Regions from separate parts of the Mesorhizobium sp. J428 genome, predicted to be linked through region 2. Evidence: predicted binding sites of a transcription regulator. Region 2 holds the regulator's gene; the other holds the start of a gene.

Region 1 (5,140 bases), 930 kb from region 2:
CCGTCGGCCTGCGAATAGGGAAGGATGTAGCCGATGCTCGCGCCGGCATGGACGCAGGCATGCATCATCTCGCCCAACGCTTCGATGTTTGCAGCGACGTCGTCGCGTCCGAATTCCGTGATGGCGAAGTTTGTCATGGCGATCACGCGATAAATAGGAGGTATTTCGCGCCCGCGTCGACCGGCGTCTCGAACCGGCTTTCGCCGTGGAGCTGGTAGCGCAGGCAGTCTCCGGGCACGAGATCGTGGCGCTTGCCCTCGATCGTCAGTGAAAGCGCGCCTTCCCGCAGCAGGAGATGGTGTTCGAGGCCCGGGCGCGGCGGCAGGGGATAGTCGATGCGCGTGCCGGCCCGCAGTTCGCATTCCAGCACTTCTCCCGCTAGCGCCGCGGAGGGCGGCGACAGCGAACGGCGGACAAAGCCGGCGGCTCTGTCCTCCCAAACCGGCTGCGAGCCGGTCCTGACCAGCGGTTCGAACCGTTCCTCGACCATTCGCATCAGCCGCGACATCGTCAGTCCGTAGGCGGCGCACAGACGCCCCAGCGCCTGGGCGGTCGGGCTGACCTCGGCATTTTCCATCCGCGACAGGGTGGCCCGGCTGACCCCGCTCCGCGTGGCGAGTTCGTCCAGCGACCATCCGCGCTCCGTCCGCAGCGATTTCAGACGATCGGCGATCTGTCGGGCGAATGCGTCGTCTTGTAGGGAAGGAGAATCCATAAACGGGAAAATTTCCCAGATATGAGAGTATGTCAAGGGAGGGATTGCACAAGAGGGAACGCCCTCCTCGGCTTATGTCCGGGAAGGGCGTCCTGTGTCCGTCATCTTCTGTTGGAATCTCTTCCATCGTCTGATGGGACATCCATATAACGCCGGACTTTCCCGCCGGTTCCACGAAGCAACGAGATTTTTTCCGGCAAAACAAAAGGGCGGCCCTTTCGGACCGCCCTTCGCATTCCTGGCAGGTGACGGGACTTCTTAGAAGTCCATGCCGCCCATGCCGCCCATGCCGCCGCCCGGCATTGCCGGCATCGGGGCGTCCTTCTTCGGAGCCTCGGCGATCATGGCCTCGGTGGTGACCAGCAGGCCTGCGACCGAAGCGGCGTCCTGCAGGGCCATGCGGACGACCTTCGTCGGGTCGACGATGCCGAGCTGGATCATGTCGCCATACTCGCCGGTCTGGGCGTTGAAGCCGAAGGTGGCCGACTTGTTCTCGAGGATCTTGCCAGCGACGATGGAGGCTTCAGCACCGGCATTGGACGCGATCTGGCGGGCCGGAGCCTGCAAAGCGCGCTTCACGATGTTGATGCCGGCGTCCTGATCGGCGTTGGCGCCCTTGACCTTGAGGTTGGCCGAAGCGCGCAGCAGCGCGGTGCCGCCGCCGGGGACGATGCCTTCTTCCACCGCAGCGCGGGTGGCGTTCAGCGCGTCGTCAACGCGGTCCTTCTTTTCCTTGACTTCGACTTCCGTCGCGCCGCCGACGCGGATCACCGCGACGCCGCCTGCGAGCTTGGCGAGACGCTCCTGGAGCTTCTCGCGGTCGTAGTCCGAGGTGGTCTCTTCGATCTGCTGCTTGATCTGGGCAACGCGACCGTTGATCTCGGCCTTCTTGCCGGCGCCGTCGACGATCGTGGTGTTCTCCTTCTCGATGCGCACCTTCTTGGCGCGGCCGAGCATGTTGAGCGTCACGTTCTCGAGCTTGATGCCGAGGTCTTCGGAGATGACCTGGCCGCCGGTGAGGATCGCGATGTCCTCGAGCATGGCCTTGCGGCGATCGCCGAAGCCCGGAGCCTTGACGGCGGCGATCTTCAGGCCGCCACGCAGCTTGTTGACGACGAGCGTGGCCAGGGCCTCGCCTTCGACGTCTTCCGAGATGATGAGGAGCGGCTTGGAGGTCTGCACGACAGCCTCGAGCACCGGCAGCATGGCCTGCAGGTTCGACAGCTTCTTCTCGTGCAGGAGGATGTATGCGTCCTCGAGCTCGGCGACCATCTTGTCGGGGTTGGTGATGAAGTAGGGCGACAGGTAGCCGCGGTCGAACTGCATGCCTTCGACGACCTCGAGCTCGGTCTCGGCGGTCTTGGCTTCCTCGACCGTGATCACGCCCTCATTGCCGACCTTCTGCATGGCCTGCGCGATCATCTCGCCGATCTCCTTCTCGCCATTGGCGGAGATGGTGCCGACCTGCGCGACCTCTTCGGAGGTCTTGATCTTCTTGGTGGTCTTGGTCAGCGTCGCGACGACCTCGGCGACGGCGAGATCGATGCCGCGCTTCAGATCCATCGGGTTCATGCCGGCCGCAACGGCCTTGTGGCCTTCCTGGACGATCGCCTGGGCGAGAACCGTGGCGGTCGTGGTACCGTCGCCGGCGATGTCGTTGGTCTTCGAGGCCACTTCGCGCACCATCTGGGCGCCCATGTTCTCGAACTTGTCCTCCAGCTCGATCTCCTTGGCGACGGTGACGCCGTCCTTGGTGATGCGCGGAGCGCCGAACGACTTGTCGATCACGACGTTGCGGCCCTTCGGGCCCAGCGTGACCTTCACCGCGTCGGCGAGGATGTTGACGCCGCGGAGCATGCGCTCGCGGGCATCACGGGAGAATTTTACGTCTTTGGCTGCCATGTTCTTGCTCCTGGGCCATCAGGCCCGACTAAACCTGGTTGGAGAGTTACGGGCGATCGTTCAGACGATGATGCCCATGATGTCGGATTCCTTCATGATCAGAAGGTCTTCGCCATTGAGCTTCACTTCGGTGCCGGACCACTTGCCGAACAGCACGCGGTCGCCCGCCTTGACGTCCAGCGGAACCAGCTTGCCTGCCTCGTCGCGAGCGCCGGAACCGACGGCGACGATTTCGCCTTCCTGCGGCTTCTCCTTGGCGGTATCGGGGATGATGATCCCGCCTTTGGTCTTCTCCTCGGATTCGACCCGGCGGACGACAACGCGGTCGTGCAGCGGCCGGAACTTCGACTTTGCCATGTTCTTGATCCCTTGAGCGAAGCGGTTTGTAACGTCCGATGTTTCGGGCCGTCTGTTAGCACTCACCTATGGCGAGTGCTAACGTGGCGGTGAGATAGGCCGTCGCCATTTTCATGTCAAGGACCGAGGCCGCGATGACAGCGAAGCCGCACGAGACCGTGAGAGGACAGAACCGCTGCGGGGGCGTATGCTGCCAAATACTGCCGCGTTGATATGGCAGGCGGTAACCCGGCGATGGTTCGAGGGGGCGCCGTCGTCGCAAGGTCCGCTCCGATCCTTGGCTGTGAGGAGGAATGGCCATGACCGACTTCCACGTCTATGCCGGCGCCGAGCATACGATCGACCGTCCGCATGTCCGCAAGATCTCGCTGAATGATGTCCGCGAGGCGCTGCGGAAGGGGCTCGACGACTTCCGGGACAAGCCGTCCCATGTCGTGTTCATTGCGCTGATCTATCCGATCGTCGGCGTTGTGCTCGCCCGCTGGAGCTCTGGCGAGGACACACTGCAACTGCTTTATCCATTGATATCCGGCTTTGCGCTGATCGGCCCGTTTGCAGCACTTGGCCTCTACGAGATCAGCCGTCGCCGCGAGCTCGGCCTCGACACGTCGTGGCGCCACGCGCTCAACGTCGTCCGCGCGCCCTCCGTTCCGGGCATCGCGGCGGTGGGTCTGATGCTCGTCGCGCTGTTCCTGGCGTGGCTCCTCACTGCTGATGCGATCTACAAGGCGATCTACGTCGGGGACCGTCCGTCGACCATCGCAGCGCTGCTGGCCGACGTCATCGGCACGCAACGCGGCTGGACGCTCATCGTCGTCGGCAACGCCGTCGGCTTTCTCTTCGCGGCGGTCGCACTCGTCCTGACGCTGGTGGCCTTTCCGATGATGCTCGACCGCGATTGCGGCGCCGTGGCGGCCATCGAGACCTCGGTGCGTGCAGCTCTTGCCAATCCCGTGCCGGTCGCGGTCTGGGGTCTTGTGGTTGCCGCAGGGCTGTTGCTCGGCTCGCTGCCCCTCTTCGCCGGCCTGGCAGTCGTCATGCCGATCCTCGGCCATGCGACATGGCACCTCTACCGGGCGCTCGTCGCACCAGGGCGGGGGAGATGAGCCTCAGCCGACGATTCGGAGGTTGGACAGCTCGTCGGCGATCTTCCTGAATGTCTCGGCCAGATCGCCGCCCTTCGTGTTCCAGAACAGCTTCTCGTCGCGGATGCGCGAGAAGGACGCACAATTGGTGAGTCCGTCGATCTGCGCCTGCGTCGCGGCCTTCTCGGCCGTGGTTCCCTTGGTCGCGTCCAGATCGAGCGCGACCGTCATGATGATGACGTTCTTGCCCTTCGCGTTGGTGCAGGTCGTGGCGAGATGCTCGTCCATCGCCTTCGAATAGGTGGCGTTGGCGTAGTCCGTCTTCGTGATCGAATTGCTGGTGCCGAGGAAAAGGCGGCCGTAGGTGTAGGCGTTGGTGTAAGGCACGAGGTAGCCGAAGGCCGAATAGATTGCCTTGGAGCCGGCGAGATCGTTGCCGCCGTAGTTCCAGTAGGTGCCTGAATAGGTGTGCGCGGTGACGGAAGTCGGCGTGTAATAGGTGTTGGCGCCGTCGGTCAGCACGATGACGACCTTGTCATTGCCCTTCTCTGAATCGGCGCGGCCCTCGGTGAAGGGTTCTCCGCCCGAGACGGTGCGCCAGCCCCAGGCCAGCCCTTCCGGCACATTCGTCGCACCGTTGGGGGCCATCGCATCGATGGCCGCCTTGATCTTGTCGATGCCGGTCTGGCTCGAGACATCGACGAGGGGGGTGATGGGAGTGGTCGAGCAACTGCTGTTGGGGCCCTGGTCCAGTCCCATAGCTGCGGTGCCGGTGGCGGCCGGCGTGTAATATTTCGGCATATAGCGCTGGCGCACGGCGGCGCTGGAATTCGTCGATCCGTCCTTCCACCAGTTATTGTTCGCCGGGCGGCTGTTGCTGTCGGTCTGGTCGGTCTCGTCCGGCGCGAACATCGGAACGAACAGGGTCGCGGGAACCGAGCTGCTCGGAGTGGTATCGTTCGTGTTGTACGGATACGGGCGCGCCTCGACGCAGCCTTGCCAGGACGCGAAGCTGACCTGATCGGTGTAACCGACGTCTCTCGTGCCCCATGTCTTGCACGTCTTGCCGTCCCACTTGTAT
Region 2 (5,140 bases):
GACATAGATTTCCGGCCGCAAAAGCACCGAAGGCTCGTTGGCGAGCAGGTCGCGCAGGATGCCGCCGAAGGTCGCCGTCAGGACGCCGGTAACGATCGCGACGGCCGGCGAGCCGGTCGTAACCAGACCGATCTGCGCGCCGAGCACGCAATAAGCAGCCAGACCGACCGCATCCAGCCAAAGAAGAAGCTTCCACCGGCTCTCGAAAAGATGGGCCGTGAAGAACACCAGCACAGCGACGCCCGCGCAGACGAGGATGTAGCCCGGTTCCCGGACCCAGAACACCGGCGTCAGGCCGAGGATCAGGTCGCGGAACATGCCCCCGCCGACGCCCGTCACGCCGGCCAGGAACAGGAAGCCGATGATGTCGAGCTGCTTCCGCGACGCCGCCAGTGCGCCGGTGGCGGCGAAAACCGCGATGCCGGCGTAGTCGAAGGCGAGGATGGGGTTCATGGACTAAGGGAGTAGGGGAGTAAGGGAATAGGGCAGTAGGGCACTAAAGACGCATTTATAGCACGTCTCCGCGGGTGCCAGGAACGACTTCCTCCTGCCTTACTCCCCTATTCCCTTGTTCCCCTACTCACGCATCCTTCTCGGCCTGCTCGTTCACCGGGCCCGGTTCCGCGGCCTGTGCGGGTGCAGCCTTGGGGCCGCCCTTGGCGATGCCGACCATGGCGGGGCGCAGCACGCGGTCGCCGATCGAATAGCCCGACTGAACCACCTGCACCACGGTGCCGTTCGGCACGTCGGGGTTCGGCACTTCGAACATCGCCTGGTGGAAATTGGGGTCGAAGCGTTCGCCCTGCGGCTCCAGCTTCTTCACGCCGTGCCGTTCGAGCGCCGAGAGCATGGCGCGCTCGGTGATGTCGACGCCTTCGAACAGCGCCTTGAAGCCGGCGTCGCCAGCTTCCTTCGCCTCGGCCGGCACGGCATCGAGCGCGCGGCGCAGATTGTCCGACACCGTCAGCATGTCGCGCGCGAAATTCGTCACCGCGTAGGTGCGCGCGTCCGCCACGTCGCGCTGGGTGCGGCGGCGCAGGTTTTCCATCTCGGCTGCAAGGCGAAGCGCCCGGTCCTTGAGCTCCTCGTTCTCCTTCATCAGCCGCACCAGCGCCTCATAGTCGCCGTCATTGCCCTGGCCACTTTCGCCGGGCGTGGCATCTTCGATGCGCTCGTCGTTCATGTCGTCGTTGGGCTTCTCGCTCATCGCGTCGGTCCTGCATCAACTGTTCGTGAGTTGTGCCCGATATCGATACTTGCGGTCGAAAAATCAAGGCTGGATGCGCATGCCGCTAACGACGGCGCGCTTTTGCTCCGGCCTGCCGCCAGGCCATCCGCAGGGCGTCGGCAAGTTCGGCCTCGGAAAGAGCCGAAAGCGTCGCAGTCGTCCAGCCCTGTCGACCCCAGGCGTTGGGCACTGCCGCGAAGGCGTCAGGCGCGACCTCGCATTTCAGTGCCTGCTCGTCCGGCGTGAACTTAAAGTTGGCGGTGGCGCCATCGGCGGCGAGCGTCACATATATCCGCTTTACCTTGAAGGCTGCGCGGTCGAAATGCGGCGCCTCGGTGGTGCCGTCGAGCGCAAGGGCGGCCTGCCGCAGATCGCTGGCGGTTGTCACCTGAGCATCCGGCTGATCATTTGCGCGGTATAGTCCACCATCGGCACGATGCGGGCATAGTTGAGCCGCGTCGGCCCGATGACGCCGAGCGCGCCGACGACGCGGGAGTCCTTGTCGCGATAGGGCGCGACCACCAGCGACGAGCCGGACAGCGAGAACAGCTTGTTCTCCGAGCCGATGAAGATGCGCACGCCCGATCCGCCCTCGGCGAGGTCGAGAAGCTGCATCAGCCCGTCCTTGGTCTCGAGATCCTCGAACAGGTGACGCAGGAGCTGGATGTCGGCCTCGGCGGTGACGTTTTCCAAAAGGTTGGCGCGGCCGCGCACGATCAGCGTCGCCGGCAGGCCGCCGTCGCCGCCCGACCAGACGGCCAGACCCTTGTCGACCAGGTCCTGCGACAGCGCGTCGAGCGCCGTCTTGGTCTGCGCCTTGAGCCGGGCGACCTCGGCGCGGGCCTCGGCCAGCGTGCGCCCGACGATATGCGCGTTGAGGAAGTTCGACGCCTCCATGAGCTGCGAGGTGGTGACGCCCGGCGGAAGCTCGACGATGCGGTTTTCCACGTCGCCGTTCTGCGACACCAGCACGGCGAGCGCCCGGGTCGGCTCGAGCTGGATGAATTCGAGATGCTTCAGCGGCACCTCGTTCTTGGCCGCGACCACGAGGCCGGCGCCGCGCGACATGCCCGACAGCATCTGGCTCGCCTCGGTCAGCATCTGCTCCAGCGTCGATCCGGAACCTGAGGCCTTCACCTGCGCGTCGATCGTCCGCCGCTCTTCCTCGGACAGGTCGCCCAGCTCCATGAAGGCGTCGACGAAGAAGCGCAGGCCCTTCTGGGTCGGCAGGCGGCCGGCCGAAATGTGCGGCGCATAGATCAGGCCGAGCTGTTCCAGGTCGCTCATCACGTTGCGCACGGTCGCCGGCGACAGCGAGGCCGGCAGCATGCGCGACAGGTTGCGCGAGCCGAGCGGCTCGCCGTCGCGCAGGTAGGAATCGACGATCGCCCGGAAGATGTCCCGGGAGCGGACGTCGAGCGACTGGAGATTCTGATCGAAGACGGGGTTCGTCATGGCCGGAGGATGGGACCGGAGCGCTGGATTCTGTGCAGAAGAATATAGTCGGGTGCGCGACCCGCGCAACCGAGCCGGCGTTTCGGTTGCCCCGCGCCCGGACTGCGTCTACAAGCGCCCTTCTCCAGCCAACCGGAACCGAGTCATGCGTCCTTCCAAGCGCCAGCCCGACGAGATGCGGGCCATTTCCTTCGAACGCGGCATTTCCAAGCATGCCGAGGGCTCGTGCCTCGTCAAGTTCGGCGACACGCATGTCCTGTGCACCGCGAGCCTGGAGGAGAAGGTGCCCGGCTGGCTGCGCAATGCCGGCAAGGGCTGGGTCACCGCCGAATACGGCATGCTGCCGCGCTCGACCGGCGACCGCATGCGCCGCGAGGCGGCGAGCGGCAAGCAGGGCGGCCGCACCATGGAGATCCAGCGCCTGATCGGCCGCTCGCTCCGCTCCGTCATCGACCTGCAGGCGCTGGGCGAGGTGCAGATCACGGTCGACTGCGACGTGATCCAGGCCGACGGCGGCACGCGCACGGCGGCGATCACCGGCGGCTTCGTCGCGCTGCACGACTGCCTGTCCTGGATGGCGGCGCGCAAGATGATCGACCTGTCCAAGGTGCTGAAGGACCACGTCGCGGCGATTTCCTGCGGCATCCATGACGGCGTGCCGGTGCTCGACCTCGACTATCTGGAGGACTCCTCCGCCGGCACCGACGCCAATTTCGTCATGACCGGCAAGGGCGGCATCGTCGAGATCCAGGGCACGGCGGAGGGGATTCCCTTCACCGAGGAGGAATTTGCCGCGCTGATGGGGCTGGCGAAGAAGGGTATTGCCCGGTTGGTCGACCTGCAGAAGATGGCGGTGGCTTAGGCTTCCGACGGCGATGTCGATGCTCCACGGCGCCCCCCTCTGTCCTGCCGGACATCTCCCCCACAAGGGGGGAGATCGGCCGTCACAGATGGTTTCGCTTTCCTCTGCAGCATTGGGAGTTGGACGACGTCGGCGGTTAGCCGATCTCCCCCCGTGTGGGGGAGATGTCCGGCAGGACAGAGGGGGGCGTGACGGAGCACGTCGCCAGGCTCCTGCAAGGAGCTACCGATGAAACCCGCCGCCGTCCTCGAATCCGCCCTCTACGTCACCGACCTCGCCGCCGCCGAACACTTCTACGGCGCGGTGCTCGGGCTGGAGCCGCTGGGCAGGGTCGAGGGCCGGCACGCCTTCTTCAGATGCGGCGGGAGCGTCGTGCTTCTGTTCAATGCCGAGGCGACGCGGCATCCGCCGGCGCCCGATGCGCGCCTGCCGGTGCCGCCGCATGGGACCGTGGGCGAAGGACATCTCTGCTTCGCTGCGACCGAAGCGGAAATCGACCGCTGGAAGGCGCATCTGACCGAGGCCGGCGTGGCGATCGAGGCCGAGTTCGAATGGCCGCAGGGCGGCCGCTCCATCTATTTCCGCGATCCGTCGGGCAATTCGCTCGAATTCGCCAATCCGTCCATCTGGGGGCTCTGATGAGGGATCTCGGCAAGCGTATCGTCGTTGCCAGCCACAATGCCGGCAAGCTGGCCGAATTCGCCGACCTTCTGGCGCCGTTCGGCCTGGAGGCGAGGTCTGCCAAGGAATACGGCCTGCCGGAGCCGGAGGAGACCGGCACGACCTTCGAGGAGAACGCCTACATCAAGGCGCATGCCGCGGCGCAGGCCACCGGCCTCCCGGCCATGTCGGACGATTCCGGCCTGGTGGTGGATGCGCTGGACGGCGCCCCCGGCGTCTACACCGCCGACTGGGCGACGAAGCCCGACGGCACGCGCGACTTCATGATGGCGATGCAGAAGACGGAGGATGCGTTGCAGAAGGCCGGGGCGAGCGATCCGGCGCAGCGCACCGGCCGTTTCGTCGCCGTGATCTGCCTGTGCTTCCCCGACGGCGAGGCGGAGTATTTTCGCGGCGAGGCCGAGGGCACGCTGGTCTGGCCGCCGCGCGGAACCAGCGGCTTCGGCTACGATCCGGTCTTCCTGCCCGAGGGCCATTCGCGTACCTTCGGCGAGATGACGGCCGAGGAAAAGCACGGCTGGAAGCCCGGCATGGAAACCGCCACCTCGCACCGGGCGCGCGCCTTCAAGAAGTTCGCCGAGGCGAGACTGGGGCTGAAGTGACCGGCGCCGGCACCCCCTCACCGACCCCGGCTTCGGCGTCTACCTGCACTGGCCGTTCTGCGCGGCGAAGTGCCCGTATTGCGACTTCAACAGCCATGTCCGCCACCAGCCACCCGACCAGGCGCGGTTCGCGCAGGCCTTTCGGCGCGAGCTGGAGCATTTCCGCGTCCGCACCGGACCGCGCGAGGTGACGTCGATTTTCCTCGGCGGCGGCACGCCGTCGCTGATGGAGCCTGAGACGGTCGGCGCGCTGCTCGACGCGGTGGCTGGCCTCTGGACCGTGCCGGAGGGCATCGAGGTGACGCTGGAGGC

Evidence for each region. Region 2 encodes HrcA, which represses chaperone genes, less so after heat shock. Its sites were predicted from a motif close to GTTAGCACTCNCNNNNNGNGAGTGCTAAC; they were not measured.
Region 1: the regulator HrcA is predicted to act here: its motif matches at 3,029-3,057, upstream of groES (co-chaperone GroES).

Annotation. Positions count from the first base shown of each region.
Region 1 is NZ_JAJOMX010000001.1:3,586,949-3,592,088, forward strand. Features, by position in the region: gene LRS09_RS17980 (GNAT family N-acetyltransferase) at 1-137, opposite strand, end outside; gene LRS09_RS17985 (helix-turn-helix domain-containing protein) at 143-715, opposite strand; gene groL (chaperonin GroEL) at 974-2,617, opposite strand; gene groES (co-chaperone GroES) at 2,678-2,974, opposite strand; gene LRS09_RS18000 (DUF2189 domain-containing protein) at 3,274-4,080, shown strand; gene LRS09_RS18005 (TadE/TadG family type IV pilus assembly protein) at 4,084-5,140, opposite strand, start outside.
Region 2 is NZ_JAJOMX010000001.1:2,654,318-2,659,457, forward strand. Features, by position in the region: gene LRS09_RS13375 (trimeric intracellular cation channel family protein) at 1-453, opposite strand, end outside; gene grpE (nucleotide exchange factor GrpE) at 581-1,207, opposite strand; gene LRS09_RS13385 (MmcQ/YjbR family DNA-binding protein) at 1,293-1,616, opposite strand; gene hrcA (heat-inducible transcriptional repressor HrcA) at 1,613-2,683, opposite strand; gene rph (ribonuclease PH) at 2,829-3,545, shown strand; gene LRS09_RS13400 (VOC family protein) at 3,774-4,184, shown strand; gene rdgB (RdgB/HAM1 family non-canonical purine NTP pyrophosphatase) at 4,184-4,828, shown strand; gene hemW (radical SAM family heme chaperone HemW) at 4,872-5,140, shown strand, end outside.